One region of the Serratia sp. EC4 genome, then DNA from elsewhere that is predicted to be linked to it. Evidence: predicted binding sites of a transcription regulator. Region 1 holds the regulator's gene; each other region holds the start of a gene.
The links. Region 1 encodes CRP, which controls carbon source genes, mostly activating them, when cyclic AMP is high. Its sites were predicted from a motif close to ATGTGANNNNNNTCACAT; they were not measured.

Region 1 (7,143 bases):
CAGCGGATGGCGGTCATATCGCCGTCATCCCAGACAAAGCTGGTTTCCGGCAGGCCGATCTCGTTGGCGATCGCCTGCAGCCGCTCCGCCGGCAGCGGCTGCGTCAGCAGACAAACCCCGGCCGGGTTGCCGCGCAACCCTTCGCCGGTAAAGGCGACCACGTGATAATAGTTTTCCGCCATCGTTCCGCTCCTTAATGCCAAATCAGTAATACGCAGGCTGCCGTCAGCAGCCCCATGGAAACGTTGAAGATAACCCAGGCCTTTTTGCTGCGCAGCAGGCGGCCGATCAGGGTGCCGAACGCCAGCCAGATAATGCCGGCGACGATGTTCACCGCCACAATGCCCAGCGCGATCGCCGCAATGGAACCGTTGTACTTATCGCCCGCCAGGCTGAAGCTCGCCACCGCGCCCAGCGCCATCAGCCAGGCTTTCGGGTTGAGGAACTGCAGCAGCCAGCCCTGATACAGCCGCACCGGCTGCGGCGGCGCCACGTCGGTTTCCAGCTTTTCATAGGCGGCGGTGGCGACTTTCCACGCCAGCCACAGCAGGTACAAACTGCCGAGGATTTTCAGGATCAGGTGCAGCGACGGGTAGATCAGGATCAGGCTGCCGACGCCGAACGCCACCAGCAGCAAAATGCTTTGCATGCCGAGCATGATGCCGACCATCAGCCACAGCGATCGCATAAAGCCGAAGTTAGCGCCGGAGGTAGTCAGCAGCAGATTATTGGGGCCAGGCGTGATGGCCGCGACCCACAGGAAGCCCAGCATCGAAAGGAATAAACTCGGTTCCATGGCACGGGTGCTCCTCACCCAAGGCGCTTTTTTGCAGTATCATTGTTAATTCTTGGTATTGAAGCTAACAGTGCGCTAGGGATCTCACAATAGCCGCCCACAACATTTTACTCAGCCTATGCCTAACACCTTTCGCCCTCTGACCGGGGCCAGTAACCCGCACCTGCAAACGCTGTTGCCGCGGCTGGTGCGCCGCCGCGTGTTATTGAAACCGCATTGGCAACGGCTGGAATTGCCCGACGGCGATTTCGTCGATCTCGCCTGGAGCGAGGATCCGGCGCAGGCGCGCGACAAACCGCGCGCGGTGCTGTTCCACGGCCTGGAGGGCAGCTTCTACAGCCCCTACGCGCATGGCCTGCTCAACGCCTGGCGCGATCGCGGCTGGCTGGGCGTGGTGATGCACTTTCGCGGCTGCAGCGGCGTGCCCAACCGCAAACAGCGCATCTATCACTCCGGCGAAACCGAAGACGCGCGCTTCTTTCTGCGCTGGCTGCGCGACCGCTACGGCGAAGTGCCAACCGCGGCGGTAGGCGTTTCGCTCGGCGGCAACATGCTGGCCTGCTATCTGGCGCAGCAAGGCGCCGACAGCCTGCTGCAGGCGGCGGTGGTGGTCTCGGCGCCGCTGATGCTGGAACCCTGCGCCTACCGCATGGAGCAAGGCTTCTCCCGCGTTTATCAGCGCTACCTGCTGGGGCAGCTGAAACAAAACGCCACCCGCAAGCTGTTGCACTATCCGGACACCCTGCCGCTCAAGCTGTCACAGCTGAACGGTTTGCGGCGCATCCGCGAGTTCGACGATGCCATCACCTCGCGCATTCACGGCTTCAGCGACGCCACCGACTATTATCGCCGCTGCAGCGCCCTGCCGCTGTTGCCGTCCATCCAGACGCCGCTGCTGATCATCCATGCGCAGGACGACCCTTTCATGACCCCTGAGGTGATCCCCGACGTCGCCGGCCTGCCGCGCAATATCGAATATCAGCTGACTGAGTTCGGCGGCCACGTCGGCTTCGTCGGCGGCACGCTGAAAAAACCGCACATGTGGCTGGAGCATCGCATTCCGGCCTGGCTTTCCCCTTATCTGGACATTCCGACGTGATTATTCCCTGGCAAGAACTGGCTACCGACACCCTGAACAGCCTGATCGAATCCTTTGTGCTGCGCGAAGGCACCGATTACGGCGAGCACGAACGATCGCTGGAGCAGAAGGTGGAGGACGTGCGCCGCCAGCTGAAAAACGGCGAAGTGGTGCTGGTGTGGTCGGAACTGCACGAGAGCGTCAACATCATGCCGCGCGGCCAGTTCCGCGCCGGGCAGGAAGAAATTTAGTGGCGCCCGGTTCTATGACTGACGGAAAAAATCAGGTAACAATGGGACATTGCAAACCAGCGCGCGCCATTTTTTCCTGACATAGAGAGCGTCAACAAGAGCCACAATAATCCCCTGACGCCGGCGCATTCAACACGGAGTGACAACCACCATGTCTGCCAAACATCCCGTTATCGCGGTGACCGGTTCCAGCGGCGCCGGCACCACCACCACCAGCGTGGCGTTCCGCAAAATCTTCCAGCAGCTCAACATTCGCGCCGCCGAGCTGGAGGGCGACAGCTTCCACCGCTATACCCGGCCGGAAATGGACGCGGCGATCCGCAAGGCGCGCGATCTGGGCAGACACATCAGCTATTTCGGCCCCGAGGCCAACGACTTCGGCCTGCTGCAGCAGAGCTTTATCGAGTACGGTAAAAACGGCACCGGCCGTTCGCGCAAGTACCTGCACACCTACGACGAAGCGGTGCCCTACAATCAGGTGCCGGGCACCTTCACCCCGTGGGAGCCGCTGCCGGCGCCGACCGACGTGCTGTTCTACGAGGGGCTGCACGGCGGCGTGGTCACCGAGCACCATGACGTGGCCAAACACGTCGATCTGCTGGTCGGCGTGGTGCCGATCGTCAACCTGGAGTGGATCCAGAAGCTGATCCGCGATACCGGCGAACGCGGCCACTCCCGCGAAGCGGTGATGGATTCGGTGGTGCGCTCGATGGAAGACTACATCAACTACATTACGCCGCAATTCTCGCGCACCCACATCAACTTCCAGCGCGTGCCGACGGTGGACACCTCCAACCCGTTCGCCGCCAAGGCCATTCCCTCACTGGATGAAAGCTTCGTGGTGATCCACTTCCGCGGCCTGGACCAGATCGACTTCCCCTACTTGCTGGCGATGCTGCAGGGCTCGTTTATCTCGCACATCAATACGTTAGTGGTGCCGGGCGGCAAAATGGGGCTGGCGATGGAGCTGATCATGGCGCCGCTGGTGCAGCGGCTGCTGGAAGGCAAGAAAATCGAATAAGCGCGTTGAGCGCGGCGCCGAGCCGCGCTCCGTCTCGATTACGCCGGCTGGCGGATCTCGAAGCTGTGGGTCACCGTGGCGGCCTTGTTGAGCATCAGCGCCACCGAGCAGTACTTCTCCGCCGACAGGTTCACCGCTCGCTCGACGATTTTGTCGGTCAGATCCTGGCCGGTAACGATGAAGTGCAGGTTGATATGGGTGAACAAGCGCGGGGCTTCTTCGCGGCGCTCGGAGGTCAGCTTCACCTCGCAGTCGCGCACGTCGTTGCGCCCTTTTTGCAGGATGGAGACCACGTCGATCGCGCTGCAGCCGCCCACCGACATCAGCACCATCTCCATCGGGCTGGGCGCTTTATCACCGGCGTTGCCGTCCATCAGCACCTGATGGCCGGAGGCCGATTCACCCAAAAACGTTAACCCTTCCACCCATTTAACTCTTGCCTGCATTCTGGTCACTCCGGTTGATTTCTTAAAATCAGAGTACGCTTTCGCATAGAAACAGGCAACGTAACCTGATGCTAATCATGCTGAAGCGAGACAACACGAGACACCCGCCTTACTCTGTGCTACAAACAGAGCCGCAATAAATCTTTCCGGGACACTGTATTTCAGGGAAACGCCCAGAGAAAGGCTCCTTTACCGGTATGTTAACAGAATGTAGCTTGCAGCGCTTACGGCAAGTTAATATGCTAGAGCGACAGCGTATTTTTATGACACGCCTCAAAACTTGCCGGTAGCCCTCGCTCATGACTGCGGCTACAGGCGGGTTTTACAGGGAACTCTGACCCCTGTGACACAAGGCAGCGATAACAACAGAGGATAACAGCGAATGGTTCTCGGCAAACCGCAAACAGACCCTACTCTCGAATGGTTCCTGTCTCATTGCCATATCCACAAATATCCATCGAAGAGTACGCTGATTCACCAAGGTGAAAAGGCCGAAACGCTTTACTACATCGTGAAAGGCTCCGTCGCGGTGCTGATCAAGGATGAAGAAGGTAAAGAGATGATCCTGTCCTACCTCAACCAGGGGGATTTCATCGGCGAGCTCGGATTGTTCGAAGAAGGCCAGGAGCGCAGCGCCTGGGTTCGCGCGAAAACCGCCTGTGAAGTGGCCGAAATTTCCTACAAGAAATTCCGCCAACTGATCCAGGTGAACCCGGACATCCTGATGCGTCTGTCCGCCCAAATGGCGAGCCGCCTGCAGGTCACCTCCGAAAAAGTGGGCAACCTCGCCTTCCTGGACGTGACCGGCCGCATCGCGCAAACCCTGCTGAATCTGGCGAAGCAACCCGACGCCATGACTCACCCGGACGGCATGCAGATCAAGATCACCCGTCAGGAGATCGGCCAGATCGTCGGCTGCTCGCGTGAAACCGTTGGCCGTATTCTGAAAATGCTGGAAGATCAAAACCTGATTTCCGCCCACGGCAAAACCATTGTCGTCTACGGCACCCGTTAATCTCCGAAGAAACGGCGCAATCTGCGCCGTTTTTTTATCTGCTCTCTGCCATGTGGCGCCGCCTGATCTACCACCCGGAAATCAACTACGCACTGCGACAAACGCTGGTGTTGTGCCTGCCGGTGCTGTTCGGCCTGCTGATAGGCCAGCTGCAGCTCGGCCTGATGTTCTCTCTGGTGCCCGCCTGCTGCAATATCGCCGGTCTGGACACGCCGCATAAGCGCTTCTTTAAACGGCTGATCGTCGGCGGCTCGCTGTTCGCCTTCAGCAGCGTGCTGTTGCAACAGGCGCTGCTGTGGCACGTACCGCTGCCGGCGCTGATGCTGGGCCTGGCGCTGCTGCTCGGCGTCACCGGTGAAATCAGCCCGCTGCACGCCCGGCTATTGCCGGCGGCGCTGGTGGCCGCCATTTTCGCTCTCAGCACGGCCGGCACGGTGCCTCTCTGGCAGGCGCCGCTGCTGTACGCGATCGGCACCGTCTGGTACGGCTTATTCACCTGGTTCTGGTTCAAGCTGTGGAAAGAGCAGCCGATGCGCGAGACGCTGAGCCAGCTCTACCTGGAGCTGGCGGACTATTTCGAAGCCAAATACTCACTTCTGACCCAGCACACCGATCCGCAAACCGCGCTGCCGCCGCTGCTGGTGCGCCAGCAAAAGGTGATGGATCTGATCAGCCTTTTGTACCAACAGCTCAATTTCCTGCCGCACGCCAACAACCTCGAACAAAAGCGCCTGCAGCGCGCCTTTCAGGTGGCGATGGATCTGCAGGAGCACATCACCGTCAGCCTGCATTTGCCGGAGGAAGTGCAAAAACTGGTGGAGCAGAGCCAGGCCGAAGCGATCATTCGCCGCAATGCACTGGTGATCGCCGGCCGGCTGCGCGTGGTGGCGCACGATATCCTCTACCATCAGCATTCGAAGCGCTTCTCCATGAGCCACGAACTGGCGGCGCTGGAAAAAATGGCGGCGCAGCATCCCGATAACCCGGTCGGCCAGTTTTGTTATTACCACTTCAGCCGCATCGCCCGCCTGCTGCGCACCCAGCATCCGCTGTACCGCCGCGACCTGATGCCCGGCCAGCACCGCCTGCCGTTTTGGCCGGCGCTGGCCAGCTATCTGTCGTTCAAATCCACCGCCCTGCGCAACGCCGCGCGGCTGGGGGTGACGCTGGCGGTCGGCAGCAGCCTGGGTGCGGTCTTCAACCTGCCGAAGCCATACTGGATCCTGCTCACCATCATGCTGGTGAGCCAAAACGGGTATAACGCCACCCGGGTGCGTATTCAGCACCGTGCGCTGGGCACGATTGCCGGACTGTTGCTGGCGGCCGGGCTGCTGCAGCTGCAGCTGCCGGAGGGAGAAACGCTGAGCATCATGCTGGTGATCACCCTGCTGGCCTACCTGGTTTCGCGCAAGAACTACGGGCTGTCGGTGATTGGCTTTACGGTCACGGCGGTTTACACCCTGCAGCTGCTGGCGCTGAACGGCTCGCATTTTCTGGTACCGCGCCTGATCGATACGCTGATAGGCTGCGTGCTGGCGTTCGGCGGCACCATTTGGCTGTGGCCGCAGTGGCAAAGCGGGCTGCTGCGCAAGAATGCCCATCAGGCGCTGGAACACGATCAAACCGCGCTGCGGCTGATGCTGAAGCAACCGGAACCGGACGCCACCGCATTGGCCTATACCCGCATGCAGGTCAACCAGGCGCACAACGCGCTGTTCACCTCGCTCAATCAGGCGATGCAGGAACCGGGGTTCGCGTCGAATTATCTGGCGGACATGCGGCTGTGGGTCACTCACAGCCAGTTCATCGTCGAACACCTGAACGCCATGACCATTCTGGCGCGCGAGCACTACATGCTGACGCCGAAACTGGCGGAAGCCTATCTACAAACCTGTGAAATCGCGCTGCAAAGCTGTCAGCAGCGGTTGGAATACGACGGCCCGAGCAGCGGCAACAGCGGCATCATGCAGCCGCCGGATCTGCATCCGGAGATGCCCGTCACCGAGATGGAACGTCATTTGCGGCGCATCCTGTCGCACCTGAACGTGATGCATACCATTTCGTCGCTGGCCTGGCGCCAGCGCCCGCACCACGGCATCTGGCTCAAGCGCAAACTGCGCGATCAATAAGGGCGCGGCATGCCGCGCCCCGTTATGCGCCGCACGGGCTTCAGGCGTTGATCACATCCTGCACCGCCAGCTCGAACAGCGCCATGCCGGCCTCGATATCCTGCAGCTCCACCACCAGCGACGGCGCGAAACGGATCACGTTCGGCCCGGCGTTGAGGATCATCAGCCCACGCGCGGCGGCGGCGGTGAGGAAATCGCGCGCTTTGCCGTGATAATGCGGCGTCAGTTCGGCGCCGATCAGTAACCCCATGCCGCGAATGGCGGTGAAAATACCGTATTTATCGCCGATATCCTGCAAAGCCTGCACATACAGCGCGTGGCGCTGTTCGATGCCGCTCAGCACTTCCGGCGTATTGATCACATCCAACGCCGCCTCCGCCACCGCGCAGGCCAGCGGGTTGCCGCCG
Region 2 (7,143 bases), on a different contig from region 1:
CCATGACCTTCACCGGTATCGGCGAGGCGTCGCAGGGCATCACCGATACGGTGCAGTACACCGCGGTGGAGATTCGGCCGAAGGTCTACATGGTCTATTGGCACGAACCGCAGTCCGGCGACAACGTGACGCATATCGAGGACTTTGAGCGCGGCGAGGTGTACACCAACATCGCCGCCAAGGACGGCAGCTTCACCCATCTGAAAGGGCAGCTGAAAATCGTAGGTCACTCAGGAAACTAAGGAGCAGTTATGAAAAAGGCATTGATCACCTGTGCGATCGTCGGCGGCTTGCTGGCGAGTTACCCGGCGTTGTCAACGGATCAGACGGCGTCGCAAAAGTCGGCCGGCAAAGGCGGCTATCATCATGCCCAGCAAAAGCTGAAGGTGGTGGAGGATCTGTACGCGGGCTTCTTCAACCGCCACGACATCGGCGTGGCGCAGAGGCTGATTGTGGAAAACTACAAGCAGCATAACCCGTTCGTCGGCGACGGCATCAAGCCGTTCCTCGATTTCTTCAGCCAGACCTTCAAAGACAATCCGCAATACAGCGCCAAAATATACCGCAGCGCGGTCAACGGCGATCTGGTCTACGTTCACGTCAAATACCAAAATAATCCGCAGGATCGCGGCACCGCCAGCGTGGATATTTATCGGGTGAACGATCAGGGGAAAATCACCGAGCATTGGGACGTCAATCAGGATGTGCCGGAGAAATCGGCTAACGACAATACCATGTTCTGAGCCACAAGGGCCGCTGCGGCGGCCCTCAACGCGCCCGCAACACTTTATTTACTTACATAAATATTAAATGACCGCCGCGTCGAGTAGGCTACGGCCGCCTTTGGCAGTGGTGGTACGGTTGATGGGCGTCATTGTCCCGCCACTGCTTGAGGCGTTTCCCCACATTTCCCGTTATCCCGCGCGTTGATTTTCCACTTTTTTGAACTGATGGCGCAGCTGCAGCGCATTGCAAAGCACCAACACCGCCGTCACGGCGAACACCCAACGGAACCCCATCATCGCCGAAATGCCCGATCCCAGCAGCGGGCCAACCACGTTGCCCAGGTACATAAAGGATTGGTTATAGCCGAAGATGCGCCCGGTCACCTGATCGGAGGAATACTTCAGCAGCAGCGCCTGCACCGCCGGCATCAGCGCGCCGTCGGCAAAACCCAGTAGGAAGCGCAGAATGCCCAGTTGTAATGGCGTATTCACCCAGGCCATCACGGCGAACAGGCCGGTGGTGAACAGCAGCGCGGCGATCAGGATGCGCGCGGTGCCGATGCGATCGCCGAGCCGCCCGAGGCGCGGCGCGGAGATCAGCGCCGCAATGCCGGGCACGGCGGCGATCATCCCGCTGACAAAGGCAATATTGCTGACATCGCCCGACAGCTCGCGGATGAACAGCGTCAGGATCGGGCTGATGGACGAGTTGGCCAGCTGGATCATCAAGGTACAAACGAACAAGGTGACGATCAGCGTCGGATAAGGCAGTGAACGGAACACCGCCTTGCCGCTCAGCTGATCCGCTTTTTTCACCGTAATGCGCCGTTCTTTAATCAGGAACAGCGTCACCAGGAAGCTGACGAACATCAGCCCGGCGGTGACGAAAAATACCACCCGCAGCCCCAGATGATCGGCCATCAGCCCGCCCAAGAGCGGGCCGGCGATGACGCCGGAGATCTGCCCGGTAGAGAGCGTGCCCAGCGCCCAGCCGCTTTTATCGCGCGGCGCCTGCGAGGCGACCAGCGCCATGGCGTTGGGAATATAGCCGGACGTTAGCCCCATCAGGGCGCGCAGCGCGAACAGCTGCCAGACGTTGGTGGCCAGCCCCTGCAGCGCGATGACGATCGCCATGCCCAGCGAGGCGCGCAACAGCATCAGCTTGCGGCCTTTGCGGTCGGCCAGGCTGCCCCACAGCGGCGACACCACCGCCGAGACCAAAAAGGTGCCGCTGAACACCAGTCCGGACCACAGGCTGAGGGATTGATGATCGCTGACGCCGAGCTGTTCGACGTACAGCGGCAGAAAAGGGAGGATTTGGCTCATCGCCAGCCCGGTGAAGAAACACCCGAGCCAGACCGAGATCAGATTGACTTTCCACGCTTCCATCGGCATACCGTACCACGTTGAATAAGGAGGGATTTATTAAGCAACATAATAATAACACTGCAAATTAATCGGCGAGGGGCAAATGCGTGAGCAAACGTAACCCTGCCGATGCAGTGTCTTTTTTGCTATATATTAATAGCTATATTATCATAGGTAATTAGGTTAAGCCAGAGCGACGCGGTAGCCAGGCAGGGCACTGCGCGATCCGGTGGTGTGAAAGCTGGGATAAACTGAACGCTAGATTGATGCCAATGAAAAAAGATCACCCTGAAGACGTGACGCTGCTGCGCACGCAGTTAATGTCGCTGGTGCGCCGTTTGCGGCGCGAGTCGCGCAGCGACGAAAAATCCTGGGCCCAGCTGATGCTGTTGGGGGCTATCGATCGCCACGGTGGCGAGGCGACGCCGTCGCTGCTGGCGGAATCGGAGCGCATGCGCTCTTCTAACCTGGCGGCCGCGTTGCGCGAGCTGGAAGCCGATGGGCTGCTGGTGCGCACGCCGGATGCCGAAGACAAACGCCGGGTGCGGGTGCGCCTGACGCCCGCCGGGCTGGGCCTGCTGCAGCAAAGCCGCAGCCGGCGCGAGGCGTGGCTGCTGGCGGCGATGGAGAGCTGTTTAACGGAGCGGGAGCAGGCGCTGTTGATTGAGGCGGGGGCGTTGATGGCGCGGCTGGCGGCGGCGCCAACGGACGAGGAATAATCGCTGGGCGGCCGGTACGCCGCCTCCGCGGTGAGATTACGGCATCGGCCAATCGACCGGCATGGTGCTGACCACGTCCACGTAGCGATCCCAGGCCGATGACCAGAAGTGGGTGAAGGCTTCCAGGGTAAGGTGGATGCCCATCAGGCCCATCACGAACCAGCAGGCGGTAAACAGGCCCAGGCTGCTGAACATGAACGCCATGCCGTTGCGGCTGGTTTTACGGCAAACGACGTTTAACTGGCTGGCGAAGAACATCATCACGGCGCTCAGCAACTCCCAGCGCATCATGACTAAACCGGTGGCAATGGTACTCATCGAACTCGATCCTATGTAACAAAAAGCCGCATCCGGCAGGGCGCCGACAGGGAAATGCGGGGGAATAACGGGAATAATGTGATTTAGATCACATTGTAGCATTGAGGCGAACGGCGGCTCAATGGGGATCGCGGTGAAAAAATCGCCGCCGGTAACATTCCAATATGCTGAAACAGTTATGCCATTTCATTAGCAACCTTTTCATGGGGCGGCGCGCCCGATAACGCTATGCTTGCCGGCTTTTCAGTTCCCTGATTTTGCGGGGAAATGTGACGCAAAAGGTACCGGCACCGCATGGCCCTGTTAAAAGAAAAAATTCGCGATCATTCCGCGGAAGAGAGGCTGTTCATCCGCCGGGCGGGCGTGGCGCTGGCGCTGGTGGTGGCCTGTTTCGGCGTGCTGATCGCCAATCTCTACCGGCTGCAAATCCGCCAGCATGGTTTTTACCAGACGCGCTCCAACCAGAACGACATCAAGATGCTGCCGCTCGCTCCCAGCCGCGGGTTAATCTTCGATCGCAACGGTACGCCGCTGGTGCGAAACGTGACACTGTATCGTATCGAGATCACGCCCAGCAAAATCACCGACATGGCGGCGCTGCTGCAGGCGCTGACGCCGATCGTCGATCTGACGCCGGAAGACATCAGCGCGTTTCGCGACGATATGCACCACAACAGCCGCTACAAGCCGGTGACGCTAAAAACCGGGCTGAGCGACACCGAGGTGGCGCGTTTTGCCGTCAATCAATACCGTTTCGACGGGGTAACAATCGATACCTATCAACAGCGTGAATATCCTTACGGCGCTCAGCTGGCGCACGTGCTGGGCTATGTGTCGAAGATCAACGACAGCGATCTCAAGCGCCTGGACAAGGCCGGCCTGAGCGAAAACTACGCCGCCGACCGCAACATCGGCAAACAGGGCATCGAAGCCTATTACGAGTCAGAGCTGCACGGCACCACCGGCTATCAGGAGGTGGAAGTGGATAACCACGGGCGGGTGATCCGGCTGCTGAAGGAGCAGCCGCCGCAGGCCGGCAAAAACATTTACCTGACGCTGGATCTGCCGCTGCAGCAGTACATTGAATCGGTGCTAAAGGGGCAACGCGCCGCGGTGGTGGTGGAAGATCCGCGCGACGGCGGCATTCTGGCGATGGTCTCCAGCCCCAGTTACGATCCCAATCCCTTCGTCAAAGGCATCGGCTATCAGGCCTATAAAACGTTGTTGAGCAATCCGGAGCTGCCGCTCATCAACCGCGTTACCCAAGGGTTGTACCCGCCGGCTTCCACGGTGAAGCCCTATATGGCCGTTTCGGCGCTGTTCGCCGGGGTGATCACGCCCACTACCACCTTTTTCGGCGCGCCGACCTGGACGCTGCCCGGCACCGAGCGCCGTTACCGCGACTGGCTGAAAACCGGCCACGGCATGCTCAATGTCACCAAAGCGATTGAGGAGTCCGCCGATACCTTCTTTTATCAGGTGGCGTATGAGATGGGCATCGATCGCATTCACCATTGGCTGAGCCAATTCGGCTACGGTCAGTCCACCGGCATCGATCTGAACGAAGAGTACCGCGGCGTGCTGCCGAGCCGCGACTGGAAACTGAAGGTGCACAAAAAGGGCTGGTATCAGGGGGATACGATCTCGGTGGGCATCGGCCAGGGGTATTGGGTGGCGACGCCGATCCAGATGGTGAAAGCGTTGACCACGCTGCTCAACAACGGCAAGGTGAAAACGCCGCACCTGCTGTATTCGCTGCAGCAGGGCAACCGGGTGACGCGCTACCAGCCGCCGGCGCAAGCGGCGCAGATCGGCGATCCCAACTCGCCTTACTGGGGCATCGTGCGCAACGGCATGTACGGCATGGCCAACTTGCCGAACGGCACCGGTTACAAGCTGTTCCATACCGCGCCGTATCAGATCGCCGCCAAATCCGGCACCTCGCAAGTGTTCAGCCTGAAGCAAAACCAGACTTACAACGCCAAAATGATCCCGGTGCGGCTGCGCGATCACATCTTTTATACGCTGTTTGCGCCCTACAAAAATCCCCGGGTGGCGATGGCGCTGATCCTGGAAAACGGCGGCGGCGATGGCGTGGTGGCGGGGCCGACCGCGCGCGCGATCCTCGACCACATTTTTGACCCGGCCAACGCGCCACAGCCCGGCGATACGCCGCAAAGTAAACCGCAGTTAAACGACAGCGCGGATGTGCAACGGTGATGCGGTTTGTTTTTACTTTCTTACAAACTGCAATCTCCTGACCATTTCCGGCAAGGTAGACTGAAATAACACCATAAACTGAATAAAAACGCAGGGTTAACACAACAGTGGCGCCATCGACCAAAAAGAGCGGTAAAACCTATTCCACAGTTCGTTTCGGCTGGATTTGCGCCGGCATGCTGGTCTGTTTTTTTCTGTTGGCGTTCAGGGTCGGCTACCTGCAACTGCTGGAACACCAGCAGTTGGCCAATCAGGCTGACCAGCGTTCGATCCGCACCCAGGTGGTGCCGACCAACCGCGCCATGATCACCGATCGCAACGATGAGGCGCTGGCGGTCAGCGTGTCGTCCAAAGACATCGTGCTGGATCCGAAGCATATTCTCGATACCCAGACCGATACCGGCAACGAACGCTGGCAGAGCATGGCCAACGTGCTGAAGATCCCGCTGGCGGACATCCAGCATCTGATCCAGAGCAACGCGCACAAACGTTTTGTCTACCTGGCGCGCAAGGTGGAGGACGACAACGCCGCCTACATCAGCAAACTGCACCTGACCGGCGTCAGCGCCGAGCAGGATTTCAGCCGCTTTTATCCGATGGGCCAGGATGCCGCCGGGCTGATCGGCATCGTCGGCCAGGACAATCAGGGGCTGGAGGGCATCGAGCTGGGGTTCAACCCGCTGTTGCAGGGAAAAAACGGCCTGCGGGTCTATCAGAAGGATGGCAGCGGCGCGGTGATCGGCGTGCTCAAAAGCGTGGATCCGGTGCCGCCGCCGAACGTGACGCTCAGCATCGACAAATTTATCCAGTACGTGCTCTATGCGCAGATCCGCGACGGCGTGGTGGCTAACCAGGCCGACTCCGGCTGTGCGGTGCTGGTCAAGATCGACACCGGCGAAATCCTCGGCATGGCCAGCTATCCGTCGTTCAACCCGAACAACTATGGCAGCACGCCGGCGAAAGATATCCGCAACGTGTGCAGCAGCGACAGCTTCGAACCGGGTTCGACGGTGAAACCGGTGGTGGTGATGGTGGGGTTGGAACATAAGCTGATCCGGCCGGATACCGTGCTGGACACCACGCCGTATCGGGTGAACGGTCACCTGATCAAAGACGTCGGCCACTGGTCGAAACTGACCATCACCGGCGTGCTGCAAAAATCGAGCGACATCGCGGTATCGCATATCGCGCTGGCGCTGCCGGCCACGGTGCTGCCGGCGGTCTACCGCAGCTTTGGCCTGGGGCGGCCGACCGAGCTCGGCATCGGCAACGAGAGCAGCGGCTATCTGCCGCAGCACCGCGAACGCTGGGCCGATATCGAACGCGCTACCTTCTCCTTCGGCTATGGGCTGCGCGTGACGCCGCTGCAGATGGCGCGCGAATATGCCGCTATCGGTTCCTTCGGCATTTATCGGCCGCTGTCGATCACCAAGGTGACGCCGCCGGTAATGGGGCAACGTATTCTGCCGGCGGATACGGTACGATCCGTGGTGCATATGATGGAGAGCGACGCCTTGCCGGGCGGCAGCGGGGTGAGCGCCGCGGTGCCGGGCTATCGGCTGGCGATCAAAACCGGTACCGCCGAGAAAATGGGCCCCAGCGGCAAATACGACGGCGGCTACATCAACTACACCGCCGGCGTGGCGCCGGCCAGCGATCCGCAGGTGGCGCTGGTGGTGATGGTCAACAACCCGAAAGCCGGCAAGCACTTCGGCGGTTCGGTGGCGGGGCCAGTGTTCGGCAAGATCATGGCCCAGGTGCTGGAGCACATGAATATTCTGCCGGACGCCCAG
Region 3 (7,143 bases), on a different contig from region 1:
CCATTCAGGAAACCATCACCTTCGACGACTTCGCCAAGGTGGACATGCGCATCGCCCTGATCAAGAGCGCCGACTTTGTCGAAGGCTCCGACAAACTGCTGAAACTGCAGTTGGACCTGGGCGGTGAATCGCGCCAGATCTTCTCCGGCATCCGCTCCGCTTACCCGGATCCGAAAGCGCTGGAAGGCCGCCTGACCATCATGGTCGCCAACCTGGCGCCGCGCAAAATGCGCTTCGGCATTTCAGAAGGCATGGTGATGGCGGCAGGCCCCGGTGGGAAAGAGATCTTCCTGCTGAGCCCGGACAGCGGCGCGCAGCCTGGCATGCAGGTCAAGTAATCGCGCAGATGCGTGGCATAGGGAGGGTCGAGCTTGCTCGGCCCTTTTTTTATGCCCCAATCCCCACGTTATAAGCATGAAGAAAAAGTCATAACCGCCCTGATTCCCCTGCTCGCCGCATCCGGCTATGATGCTCCGAAACCCAGAATAGACGTCCAGACAGAAAGACTGCTATAACAGACCTTCACCGGGATCGTTTCCCTGCTTTTTTGGAGCCTATAATAATGAAAAACCTCAAGACTTCGCTGCTCGCCCTCAGTCTGCTGGCCGCCCTGCCGCTGCAGGCGGCGGAAAACGCCGCCGTGCCGGCCGCCATCGCTCAACATCAGGGGCCGGTGCGCATCGCGGTGATCCGCAACCTCGGATCCGACGACAACACCACGCAATTTTTGGCGGGCGCCATTCAGGAAGGGCGCAAGCTGGGCTTCAAGGTGGACACCTTCCTCAGCAACGGCGACGATGCGCGCTTCCAGGACTTCGTCAACCAGGCTATCAGCCAGAAATATGACGGCATTATTCTCTCGCAGGGGCGAGCCCCCTATTCCACCGACCTGGTTAAACGCATCGCGGCGGCCGGCATCGCCGTCGCGGCGTTCGATACCGACGTCGGCGGCCACGTTCCCGGCGTCACCGTCTCGCAGCAGGACGACGCTTCGCTGGCTAACGCCTCGTTCGGCCAGTTGGTGAAGGATTTCAACGGCCAGGCCAACATCATCAAACTCTGGGTAGCAGGCTTCCCGCCGATGGAGCGCCGCCAGGCCGCCTATCAGCAGTTGCTGAAACAGCATCCGGGCATTCACGAGCTGGAATCGATTGGCGCGGTTTCATCCGACGTGCAGGGCGATACCGCCAATAAAGTGGGTGCGGTGCTGGCGAAATACCCGAAAGGCAAGATTGACGCCATCTGGGGCACCTGGGACGCTTTCACCCAGGGCGCTTACAAGGCGCTGAAAGAGAACGGCCGCACCGAAATCAAACTGTACAGCATCGACATCTCCAACCAGGACTTGCAGCTGATGCGCGAAGCCGGCAGCCCATGGCAGGTCAGCGTGGCGGTGGATCCGAAGCTGATCGGCGCGGTCAACCTGCGCCTGGTGGCCAACAAGATCGCCGGGGAAAGCACGCCGGACAGCTATCAATTCAAAGCGGCGGTCATTCCGCAGGCGCTGCTGCTGGCGCAGCCGGGGCCGGTCAACGTCGCCGGGCTGGCGAAGATCATCCCCGGCTGGGGCACCAGCAGCGATTTCGTTCAGCCGTGGTTCGCCACGCTGCAGGCCGAACACGGTAAATAATGCTGTTTTTGACGAGGCTGCCGACGCAGCCTCTGTTTTTAAACTAATTATCGGCTTTCCCCTTCCGTCCTCGCCAAAATACGCTATGTTATCTGCATCGCCCAATAACTGTATGCATAAACAGGCTTCGAATGAAGGGATTCCCCTCGCTGATTAACATGCTGCTGGCCAGTTCGCTGGTGTTGACCATCGGCCGCGGCGTGACGCTGCCGTTCATCACCATCTACCTCACCGAGCATTTCCATCTGCTGCCGAAGAGCGTGGGCGTGATCCTGGGCGTCAGCCTGACCCTCGGCATCCTTGCCAGCCTGTACGGCGGCTATCTGGTGGACAAATTCAGCAAGAACCGCCTGATCCTGCTGTCGATTTTATTGTTTGCGCTGAGCTTCTTAGCCATTCCCTGGATCCCGCGCCCCGGCGGCGTGATCGTGGTGCTGGCCATCTTGCATACCTGTTATTCGGTGCTAAGCATCACCATTAAGGCCTGTTTCGCCGACGGGTTGCCGGTTGAGCAGCGCATCAAGGCTTTTTCCATCAACTACACGCTGGTCAACGTCGGCTGGGCGATCGGTTCTGCGCTCGGCGTTCTGGTGGCCGGGCTTAGCCCGCTGCTGCCGTTTTATCTGTCGGGCGGATTGGCGCTGGCGACGGTGGCGGCACTGAGCCTGCGCTTGCGCGGCCGGCAACAGCGCGCAACGCCAGCCGCCGCCGCACCGGCCGCGCTCCCCAACTTCCGCCAGACGCTGACTATCCTGCGGAGCGATCGGCGGCTGATCTACTTCACCCTCGGCAGCACCCTGGGCGCCGTGGTGTTCGGTCAGTTCACCGGCTATCTGTCGCAGTATCTGATCACCGTCTCCAGCGCCGAGTTCGCCTACAAAATCATCGGGCTGGTGATGATCGTCAACGCCAGCATCGTCATCGCCCTGCAATACCTGCTCAGCCGCGGCATGCGCCAGGAAAACATGCTGCGCTGGCTGGTGCTGGGCACGCTGTTTTTCATCGTCGGGCTGCTCGGTTTCATGGCGGCCGGCCAGGCGGTCTGGCTATGGCTGGCGGCGATGGCGGTGTTTACCCTCGGCGAAATCATCGTTATCCCGGTGGAATACATGTTTATCGACTTTATCGCGCCGCCGCACCTGAAAGGCAGCTACTATGGGGTACAAAACCTCAGCGCGCTGGGCGGCGCCATCAACCCGGTGCTGTGCGGGGTGCTGCTCAGCTATGCCGCGCCGCCGTTGATGTTCGTGATGCTGATCGCCGCCGCCCTGCTCAGCCTGCTGTTTTTCTTCCTCGGCCACCGGCTGGCAGAACACGCGGCGGCGGCGGCCGAAGACGTACGCTGATCCCGCAGGCAGCGGCCAATACGGGCTGTCAACCCGCCGCTCGGGCATAGCACCCATAGCGAGAATTCATGGTGCGATCTGTGGCATGGCTCACAGTTTAATTGTATGATGAATACATCAGTTAAACGGGAAAAGACAATGGCCAACGTGCTCACACTGTGCTGGAAATACCTAAGGGCCCTGCTCCTCATCTACCTGTGTCTGTTCGTCGGCAACGCGGTGGCGGCGCTGCTGCCGTTTGCCATTCCCGGCAGCATCATCGGCATGCTGCTGCTGTTCGCCCTGCTCTCAACCCAGATTATGCCGGCCAAATGGGTTAAACCCGGCTGCCATTTGCTGATCCGCTATATGGTGCTGCTGTTCGTGCCGATCGGCGTCGGGGTGATGAAATACTACGACCAGATCGTCGCGCATCTGGGCCCGCTGGTTATCTCTTGCCTCATCAGCACGCTGATGGTGCTGGTGGTGGTCGGCTATACCTCACACTATTTTCATCGCGAGCGCCGCATCGCCGGCAAGCCCGACGACACGGAGGGCAACTCATGATCCACGAAATCTGGTGGTCGCTGCCGCTGACGCTGGCGGTCTATTTCGGCGCGCGCTGGCTGGCGCGCAAGCTGAATATGCCGCTGCTCAACCCGCTGCTGGTGTCCATGGCGGTGATCATCCCGCTGCTGCTGCTCACCGGCATTCCCTATGAGCGCTACTTTCAGGGCAGCAAAATCCTCAACGATCTGCTGCAGCCGGCGGTCGTCGCGCTGGCCTTCCCGCTCTATGAGCAGCTGCACCAAATCCGCGCACGCTGGAAGTCGATTATCACGGTGTGCTTCATCGGCAGCCTGACCGCCATGATCAGCGGCGGCGCCATCGCCCTGTGGTTGGGCGCCACGCCGGAAATCGCCGCCTCTATCTTGCCGAAATCGGTCACTACGCCGATCGCGATGGCCGTCGCGGACTCGCTCGGCGGCATTCCGGCGATCAGCGCGGTTTGCGTTATTTTCGTCGGCATCCTCGGCGCCGTGTTCGGCCACACGCTGTTCAACCTGTTGAAAATCACCACCCCCTCGGCGCGTGGCCTGGCGATGGGCACGGCTTCCCACGCGCTGGGCACCGCGCGCTGCGCGGAGATGGACTATCAGGAGGGCGCCTTCGGCTCGCTGGCGTTGGTCATCTGCGGCATCATCACCTCGCTGCTGGCGCCGTTTGTGTTTCCGGTGCTGCTGCATCTGTTCGGTTGATCAGGGTGAAACTTGCGATACATCTCGCATTTATGTATTTCATTGCATTAATTTCATTAATTAAGAGACATTAATCACACTTTAATGTCTCTGGCCTGCCTAGAATGTTATCCCGTTAACCCGTAGAGAGACTTTCTATGCATCCGCGTTTTCACACCGCTTTCAGCGCACTGCCCGCGACACTGCAATCCGCCCTGCAGCCCTATCTGGACGCGTCCGACTTTCCGGCGATGTTCACGGCCGAGCAAGCGGCGGCGATCCGTTCAGGCTGCGGGTTGGACGATGACGCGCTGGCATTCGCGCTGCTGCCGCTGGCGGCGGCCTGCTCGTTAACCCCGATATCGCATTTCCACGTCGGCGCCATCGCGCGCGGGCAAAGCGGCAATCTCTATTTCGGCGCCAATATGGAATTCAGCGGCGCGCCGCTGCAGCAATCCGTGCATGCGGAACAAAGCGCAGTGACTCACGCCTGGCTGCGCGGCGAAAAAGCGCTGGCCTCGATCACCGTCAACTATACGCCGTGCGGCCACTGCCGCCAGTTTATGAATGAGCTGAACAGCGGCGGCGCGCTGCAAATCCGTTTGCCTGGCCGCGCGCCGGCCACGCTGGCGGACTATCTGCCGGACGCCTTCGGCCCGAAAGATCTGGATGTCGCTTCACTGCTGATGGACGAGGTCAATCACGGGCATCAACTGCCGCTGAACGATGCGCTGACGCAAGCGGCGCTGGCGGCGGCCAACCGGAGCCACGCGCCGTACAGCAACGCCCACAGCGGCGTGGCGCTGGAAACGGCAGACGGCAATATCTACGCCGGCCGCTATGCGGAAAACGCCGCTTTTAACCCGAGCCTGCCGCCGCTGCAGGCCGCGCTGATCCTGCTGAACCTCTCCGGCGGCGACTGCCGGGCTATCCGTCGCGCCGTCCTGGCCGAACCGCAGGACGCGAGCATCAGCCAATGGGACGCCACCCGCGTCACCCTGGCGGCGCTGGGTTGCCAAAACGTCAGCCGCGCCGCTTTTTAAGCGCGCCACGGCGGGGCCATCCGGTTCCGCCGCTAACAGCACCGCCCGCCAAATACAATGCCCCGACGCCGCCAGAGACACTTTCTTTAGTTAAAAAATCATTTGATTGTCGATAATTACGCCAACCTGGTTCATCATCGGGCAACAAATGCTGTACATCTTCTCTTTATCTTTTAGGATCGTCGGCAATACAGTTATCTGATACGTGAAGAGTAAAACTGATGGAACTAGAATACGAAAGCAAACGCCCGCTCTACATCCCTTACGCCGGCCCGATTCTGCTGGAATTTCCGCTGCTGAACAAAGGCAGCGCTTTCACCGAGGAAGAACGTAGCCACTTTAACCTGCACGGCCTGCTGCCGGAAGCGGTGGAGACCATCGAAGAACAGGTGGAACGCGCCTACCGTCAGTATCAGGATTTCAAGAACGATAACGATAAGCACATCTACCTGCGCAACATCCAGGACACCAACGAAACCCTGTTCTACCGTCTGCTGGACTCGCACCTGAGCGAGATGATGCCGATCATCTACACCCCGACCGTCGGCGAGGCCTGCGAACACTTCTCCGATATCTATCGCCGTGCGCGCGGGTTGTTCATCTCCTACCCGAACCGCGATCGCATCGATGACATGCTGCAAAACGCCACCAAGCAGAACGTTAAGGTGATCGTGGTCACCGACGGCGAACGCATTCTCGGCCTGGGCGACCAGGGCATCGGCGGCATGGGCATCCCAATCGGCAAGCTGTCGCTGTATACCGCCTGCGGCGGCATCAGCCCGGCCTATACCCTGCCGGTGGTGCTGGACGTCGGCACCAACAACCCGCAACGCCTCAACGATCCGCTGTACATGGGCTGGCGCCATCCACGCATCTCCGGCGAGGAATATCACGCCTTCGTCGAAGAGTTTATTCAGGCGGTCAAACGCCGCTGGCCGAACGTCCTGCTGCAGTTCGAAGACTTCGCGCAGAACAACGCCACCCCGTTGTTGAACCGCTACCGCGACGAGATTTGCTGCTTCAACGACGACATTCAGGGCACCGCCGCGGTCACCCTCGGCAGCCTGATCGCCGCCAGCCGCGCCGCCGGCAGCCAGCTGCGCGATCAGACCGTCACCTTCCTCGGCGCCGGTTCCGCCGGCTGCGGCATCGCCGAGCAGATCATCGCGCAGATGAAGTCCGAAGGGTTGAGCGAAGACGAAGCGCGCGCCCGCGTGTTCATGGTTGACCGTTTCGGCCTGCTGACCGACAAACTGCCGAACCTGCTCGACTTTCAGAGCAAGCTGGTGCAGAAGAGCGACAATCTGGCCGGTTGGGAAACCGCCAGCGACGCCATCTCGCTGCTGGACGTGGTGCGCAACGCCAAGCCGACCATTCTGATCGGCGTGTCCGGCCAGCCGGGGCTGTTTACCGAAGAGCTGATCCGCGAGATGCACAAGCACTGCGAACGCCCTATCGTGATGCCGCTGTCCAACCCGACCTCGCGCGTGGAAGCCCGTCCGGAAGACATCATCAACTGGACCGACGGCGCCGCACTGGTGGCGACCGGCAGCCCGTTCGCGCCGGTAAGCTATAAAGAGCAGCTGTACCCGATCGCCCAGTGCAATAACTCCTACATCTTCCCGGGGATCGGTCTGGGCGTGCTGGCCTCCGGCGCCACTCGCGTCACCGATGCCATGCTGATGGCCGCTAGCCGCGCGCTGGCGGACTGTTCGCCGCTGGCCACCGACGGCCACGGCGCGCTGCTGCCGAATATCGACGATATTCAGGGCGTGTCGAAGTGCATCGCCATGGAAGTGGGTAAAGCCGCCCAGCTGCAGGGCGTGGCGATCGTCACCTCCGAAGATGCGCTGTCGAAAGCCATCGAGCACAACTTCTGGCGGCCGCAGTACCGCAGCTACAAGCGC

Region 2: ACP39K_RS00635 (YjcB family protein) is a predicted target of CRP. The motif match lies at 3,207-3,224, and genes of this name have one in related genera.
Region 3: cdd (cytidine deaminase) is a predicted target of CRP. The motif match lies at 4,277-4,294, and genes of this name have one in related genera.

The regions. Positions count from the first base shown of each region.
Region 1 is NZ_JBNIDE010000007.1:189,178-196,320, reverse strand. It holds gene ACP39K_RS18995 (PhzF family phenazine biosynthesis protein) at 1-182, opposite strand, end outside; gene ACP39K_RS18990 (LysE family translocator) at 194-796, opposite strand; gene ACP39K_RS18985 (hydrolase) at 915-1,895, shown strand; gene ACP39K_RS18980 (YheU family protein) at 1,892-2,125, shown strand; gene ACP39K_RS18975 (phosphoribulokinase) at 2,277-3,146, shown strand; gene ACP39K_RS18970 (OsmC family protein) at 3,185-3,592, opposite strand; gene crp (cAMP-activated global transcriptional regulator CRP) at 3,975-4,607, shown strand; gene ACP39K_RS18960 (YccS/YhfK family putative transporter) at 4,658-6,736, shown strand; gene argD (bifunctional acetylornithine/succinyldiaminopimelate transaminase) at 6,777-7,143, opposite strand, start outside.
Region 2 is NZ_JBNIDE010000001.1:135,517-142,659, forward strand. It holds gene ACP39K_RS00615 (MoaF-related domain-containing protein) at 1-242, shown strand, start outside; gene ACP39K_RS00620 (nuclear transport factor 2 family protein) at 252-743, shown strand; gene ACP39K_RS00625 (multidrug efflux MFS transporter) at 915-2,114, opposite strand; gene ACP39K_RS00630 (MarR family winged helix-turn-helix transcriptional regulator) at 2,366-2,812, shown strand; gene ACP39K_RS00635 (YjcB family protein) at 2,849-3,130, opposite strand; gene mrdA (penicillin-binding protein 2) at 3,425-5,350, shown strand; gene ACP39K_RS00645 (penicillin-binding transpeptidase domain-containing protein) at 5,458-7,143, shown strand, end outside.
Region 3 is NZ_JBNIDE010000002.1:659,251-666,393, reverse strand. It holds gene metG (methionine--tRNA ligase) at 1-338, shown strand, start outside; gene ACP39K_RS09940 (sugar ABC transporter substrate-binding protein) at 563-1,630, shown strand; gene ACP39K_RS09935 (MFS transporter) at 1,762-2,976, shown strand; gene ACP39K_RS09930 (CidA/LrgA family protein) at 3,115-3,522, shown strand; gene ACP39K_RS09925 (CidB/LrgB family autolysis modulator) at 3,519-4,214, shown strand; gene cdd (cytidine deaminase) at 4,352-5,236, shown strand; gene ACP39K_RS09915 (NAD-dependent malic enzyme) at 5,458-7,143, shown strand, end outside.